2 linked regions of the Gimesia maris genome follow. The protein of the gene in region 1 interacts with the protein of each later gene in a pairwise test. Links are inferred from orthologs where the notes say so. Each region holds a gene or a part of one and is shown in the gene's direction. Other genes may lie near its edges.

Region 1 (2,976 bases):
AGCGCCCAATGTGCTCGTCGTCCGTGCTGTAATTCCGATGATGGGCAGATTCATTTTCTGTATCAGTGGCAGCAGGCGTCGCAACTCTTCCGTTTCTCCACTGTTGGATAACGCAAGAATGGTGTCTTCGGCGTGCAGGCAACCCAGATCGCCGTGAATGGCTTCCGCGGGATGCAGAAAATGCGAACGGGTTCCCGTTGAAGAGAGCGTGGCACAGATCTTCTGGCCGATCAGTCCCGCTTTCCCCATGCCCGTTAAAATGACCGCGCCTTTGCGCGACATGATTAAGTCTACCGCGTCGCAAAGTTCGGTTCCCAGTGCGCGTCCCATCTGGCGCAAGGCGTCTGCCTCGCTGAAGATAATCTCGCGCGCGTCTCGTAATTGATCAAACTGAGAAAACTCTATAACCGACCTTGCAGGCAGGGAACTCATCACGCCAGTCCTTTATCGCATCCATGCGGGCATGTTCAGGGTGCGGGAGTATAAAGAGAACCCTCAGGCAGGTCAATGCGAATCTGATATCAGTTCTGTGTTGTAAGGTGTTGAAAACAATGGGTTTATGGTTGAGCTGGTGTGCGCGCTGACTTGTAAATCAATCAGAGAATCCGGTCTGTGAAGTGATGAAGCAGGGGTTTGTCCAAGAATGAATCCAAGGGCACTCGTATTTTCATCACAAGAATCTACAATAAGAGGATCGGCGGCAAAGGGGCCGCTGGTCGTCTCATCGGGACTCACTGCCATTTTCCAGTAAAAACAGCAGGAAAATATTTCTACCAGCCGTAGCGTACGTGCCGTAGAGTCAACGCAGAATCAAAGTTCTGGATTTCACAACATACTGATACCAAACGGGATGCAGGCGATACTGCAGGTCAGTATCAGGGTTGAATTAACAGGGTTCCTGTGTTTTGAGGATTGCATCCCCCGCAGGAACCGAGTCGTCACACTTAGCAGAGTAGAAACAGTAGTCGGAATATCATGTTTGTAGATCGCGTCGATATCTATTGTAAAGCCGGTGACGGCGGAGATGGTTGTGCCAGCTTCCGCAGGGAAGCGCACGTACCCCGGGGCGGTCCGAATGGCGGTGATGGCGGCAAGGGGGGTGACGTGATCGTGCTCGCCGATGAAAACGTCAGCAGTCTGGGAAATATTATCGGGCACAAACACTGGAATGCCGAACGCGGCGGCCACGGGTCGAGCAGCTTGAAGACCGGGAAGTGCGGCGAAGATGCCATCATCATGGTGCCACCGGGCACACTGGTCATCGACAGTAAACGCGGAAATCTGCTACGTGATATGAAACAGAGTGGCGACAGGGTCGTGGTCGCCAAAGGAGGAAAAGGGGGGCGTGGCAACCGTCATTTTGCAACAGCCACTCATCAGACGCCTCGCGAATTCGAAAAAGGGGGCGTAGGCGAACTGAGAGACATTTCGCTGGAGCTCAAACTGATCGCTGATGTTGGACTGGTCGGTAAGCCCAATGCCGGTAAATCGACTTTGCTCAGTCGGCTTTCGAAAGCCCATCCGGAAATTGCAGCTTACCCGTTTACGACCAAGTATCCCAATCTGGGTCTGGTCCGGGTCGGCTTTGACCATCAGTTTGTCATGGCGGATATTCCCGGTCTGATTGAAGGAGCACATGCGGGCGTGGGGCTGGGGCACGAATTTCTCAGGCATGTGGAACGCACACGGGTCCTGGTGCATCTGGTTGAACCTTCGCCTATGGATCAGACCGATCCGATACAGAACTACCGACAGATCCGGGAAGAGATGCGCCTGTATGATGCCAGCCTGATGGACCGTCCGGAAATCATTGTTGTGACCAAAAGCGAACTTCCCGATGCAGAACCAGTCGCCGAACTGCTGGGAGAAGAACTGGGCAGACCCGTCATGCAGATTTCTTCTGCCACCGGTTCGAATCTCGATAAACTGGTGCGCATGATTATTGACGAACTTGAAGAACTGGAAGTCGAGGCGTAAGCGTGGAGTCGGAGCCCCCTGCTGAAACAGAAGAAAACCGCCAGCAGCCAGCCGCTCCTGTTCCCCAAGTGCCGGGCGAACGGGAAAGTACGCCCGGTGAAGTCCGCGTGCGGTTTGGTCTGTACGGGGCAGGTGTGATGATGGTGCTCTGCTTCCTGGTCCAGGCCGTTTTCAATCTCACACCCGATCAGACCCAGCGGATTACCGAACTGGGTATCCTGATGGGAATCGGCTATGTACTGGGCTGGGGTTTTGCCCGAATACGCTTTTGAGGCCGATGCGGCTTGAGCGAAGTCGAATTGTAATTATTGCATCTCGTCACTTTTTCCGGCCGAATTTGCAATATCTACAACCGTTTTCCAGCTCGACCTGAGAAAAAAATTACAGGAAATTGATATTCTAAGTCTCTGTCTTAAAACAGTTTAGGGCCAGGTTCTGCCAATGTTCACATAGGGGGCCCCAAAAAAACTCTTCTCATTGGTCCTCTGTTTGCAATAAACTTTCCCTGCTTGAAACGACCTCTGTGTTTGAATGGAATTCGCCAAAGATCGTTTCAGGTTCAATCCAGATCATATCTCAAACCCCAATTCGAGTGATCGACCCAAACTATCCCGTAACTACTAATGCTGAGATTGTCAGACACAGACCCGCATCTGTGTCTGCAAACAAAAGGATCCCGAGGGCATGGAAGCTCAAATCAGTCGCTGTCTCGTATTATTCCTGGCGTCATTCATCTCGCTGGGCGCTTCTTACAAAACTCCCAACTTCGTCACACATGCCCCGACCGCGGAAGTCGCGAAACAGGTGGGTGATGCTGCTGAGATCTATCGTAAGGAACTGGCTATCACCTGGCTGGGCCACGAACTTCCCAAATGGTTCTCCCCCTGTCCGATCAAAGTCAAAGTTGGAAACTATGGTGCCGGCGGTGCGACCACGTTCTCTTTTGACGGTGGCGAAGTGTTCGGCTGGAACATGGAGATCCAGGGTTCCCTGGAACGC
Region 2 (2,905 bases), 7.1 Mb from region 1 along the record:
AAGACTCAGCGAGTGGTAGTATTCGCCCAGGGTGCCAACGCAGATGCCGCTGAAGCTGCCGGTGCTGATGCGGTCGGTGGTAAGGATCTGGCAGAAAAAATTAAAGGTGGCTGGCTCGATTTTGATGTAGCCATCGCGACTCCTGACATGATGGGTGTGGTTGGCCCACTGGGACGTGTGCTGGGGCCTCGGGGTCTGATGCCATCTCCTCGTGCCGGTACCGTAACCCAGGATGTGGGTACCGCGGTTCAGGATTACAAAGCAGGTAAGGTTGAGTTTCGTGTGGATGCCGGCGGAAACGTCCATTGCCGCGTGGGTAAACTCTCGTTTGATGAAAATCAGCTGGTAGAGAATATTCAGGCAATGCTGAAGTTTCTGGATTCACTGCGACCTTCATCTGTGAAGGGGGCTTATGTGCGAAATGTTGCTATTTCAGCGACAATGAGCCCTGGGATTTCAGTTGCTCTGTAAGCATAGCTGGCATCTGAAAATCATCACTTAAAACAAAGAAACAGTTTTCGGCGTTTCATAAGCTGGAAGAGATCTCATGAGTAAAATTGTAAAAGAAATGATCATCTCCGAGATAGAAGCTCGGATCAGCGAAGTCCGCGACTTCGTCGTAGTTGATTCTGCAAAAGTGGATGCGATTACCGATAACGGTTTCCGTCTTAAGCTGCAGGAAAAAGGGATTGCATCCCTGACGGTGAAAAATTCTCTGGCACGCCGGGCTCTGGCCAATATTGGCGTTGAAGGCCTGGATGATGTTCTGAAAGGACCATCCACTCTAGTCTGGGGCGGAGAAGACATTGTCGCCCTGTCCAAAGAGATGACCAAGTGGGCTTCCGATATCAGCACGCTGGAGATTAAAGGTGGTGTGACGGAAGGAACACCGCTTTCATCGGAAGATGTTACAAAGTTGAGTAAGAGCCCTGGTCGAATGGAATTGATCGGCGAAATTGTCTCTCGGGTCCTTGGACCGGGTGCACAGTTGGCAGGGGCGATCAAAGGTCCTGGTGGGACCCTTGCAGGGCAAATTAAGACGATCTCTGAAGGAGAGGCGGCATAGTTCACCGATTTGTTCGGGGATCATGAACCGTTAGTCAAAAATTTGTAGCAACGGCTGCTGAGGCAAAGCAGCGTTGATTCCATTTACATTGTTGAGAGATTTTATTTTACGCATTCGTGCGAAAGGAAAGAGAAGATGGCGACAGCCGAAGCAACAACTGAATTTGGTGAAGAAACCAAAGAACTGGGTGACAAAATTGCTGGATTGACATTGCTCCAGGCTAAAGATCTGGCTGAATACCTCGACGAAGTTCACGGTATTAAAGCTGCCGCCGGTGGCGCTGTCATGATGGCTGGTCCTGCCGCTGAAGCTGGTCCTGCCGCTGAAGAAAAGACAGAATTTGATGTCATCCTGACCGGATTTGGTGACAACAAGATTCCGGTGATTAAGATCGTCCGTGCGGCCACAGGCCTGGGACTGAAAGAAGCAAAAGACCTGGTTGAAGGTGCTCCTAAACCATTGAAGGAAGGCATTTCCAAAGAAGATGCCGAAGCTCTGGTTAAGGAAGTCAAAGAAGCCGGCGGTACTGCTGAAGTTAAGTAGTCAATCACTGAAAAAAGCCATCTGAATCTGACCTGTGCCGAAATAGTTTGGCACAGGTTAGATTTCTGTGTGTGTACATATGGTTTTTTTCTGCGTATGATTGAAGTGTTCTGTTACACAGTTTACAATGCTGGCGAGTAGGGGCGCGCGATTCTGTCGGGTTGTGTTCGAAAGTAATGTTGAGTGACTGTACTACAGAAGCTTCATTTCGTTACGTGTTGATGCTGCTTCCTATTTTTGTTTCCGTAAGTTTATCTGCTTCGATCAGTCATCGTTTCAGTCCCATTTGGTCTAAGCAATCGACTCATTGCACTCTCTTTTGAATAGCAAAGTAGTATTGAGCGATTTATCAGGCTTTAACTTAATCAAGCGATTCGCTTTTAATGCAGCATTCGGGGCTGTATTCTCTCGAGGTGCGCGCCGCGGCTCCTCGCAATTCTTGGTTTGTGCTCTGTCAGTCCTCCCGCGTCAACTGCGCAGAGCATTTCCACATCTGGCACCAGGTAAGTAGAAAAGAACATCTTAATGCCGATTCCAGCACAGCGAACTATTCCCACTCATTCTGTCAAAAACTTTGGTAAGATTGAACATGGTTTTGAGTTGTCTGATTTAACACAAATTCAGACTTCGTCCTATGCGAGTTTTCTTCAAGCCGACAAGTCGCCTCGCGAGCGAAAAAATCAGGGTCTGGAAGAAATTCTCCGCGAAGTGTTCCCGATTGAAAGCTATCAGGGGCAGTACCAGTTGGAGTACGTCAAGTATGAACTGGGCAAACCCCGTTACACGCCCACAGAATGTCGCCAGTTGCGGATGACCTATGGTCGTCCTTTCCGTGTCTGGCTGCGGCTGGTGAAAGAACAGCCGATTGAAGAGGAAGTCTACCTGGGCGATCTGCCCGTGATGATCGGCGGTGGTGAGTTCATCATCAACGGGGCTGAGCGCTGTATCGTCAGCCAGTTGCACCGTTCACCAGGCGTCGACTTTGTACTGAGCTCTGAACCAGGTGAAAAGAAAGAATATTCCTGCCGCGTGATTCCAGAACGAGGCAGCTGGATCGAGCTGGTTGTCGGCAAAAAAGATACGCTGGGTGTGCGGATTGACCAGAGTGGTAAATTCTCGGCAATGACTCTGCTGCGAGCCATGTCCAAAGATTATTCTTCCGACACCGATCTGGTGAAGCTGTTCTACGATACGAAATCGGAAAAAATTTCGTCCAGCAATGCCATGGAAAAACTGCTTGGCAAAATTGTCGCAGAAGACGTCATCTATCCGGCCGGCCATGATCGGTGTGGTGAG

The links. The genes of interacting proteins can lie anywhere in the genome.
Region 2: the proteins of obgE (region 1) and rplL interact in binary tests that used the Escherichia coli proteins (3 or more experiments, as listed by UniProt). The link is inferred for Gimesia maris from one-to-one orthologs.

The regions. Positions count from the first base shown.
Region 1 is NZ_CP042910.1:204,176-207,151, forward strand. It holds obgE (GTPase ObgE), read left to right. Parts: upstream 1-975; coding sequence 976-1,977; downstream 1,978-2,976. Other genes in the region: GmarT_RS00805 (KpsF/GutQ family sugar-phosphate isomerase), read right to left, coding at 1-432; GmarT_RS00815 (hypothetical protein), read left to right, coding at 1,980-2,249; GmarT_RS00820 (gluzincin family metallopeptidase), read left to right, coding at 2,662-2,976. UniProt on the Escherichia coli protein: An essential GTPase which binds GTP, GDP and possibly (p)ppGpp with moderate affinity, with high nucleotide exchange rates and a fairly low GTP hydrolysis rate.
Region 2 is NZ_CP042910.1:7,254,618-7,257,522, reverse strand. It holds rplL (50S ribosomal protein L7/L12), read left to right. Parts: upstream 1-1,201; coding sequence 1,202-1,609; downstream 1,610-2,905. Other genes in the region: rpoB (DNA-directed RNA polymerase subunit beta), read left to right, coding at 2,135-2,905; rplJ (50S ribosomal protein L10), read left to right, coding at 548-1,066; rplA (50S ribosomal protein L1), read left to right, coding at 1-471. UniProt on the Escherichia coli protein: The binding site for several of the GTPase factors involved in protein synthesis (IF-2, EF-Tu, EF-G and RF3). Is thus essential for accurate translation.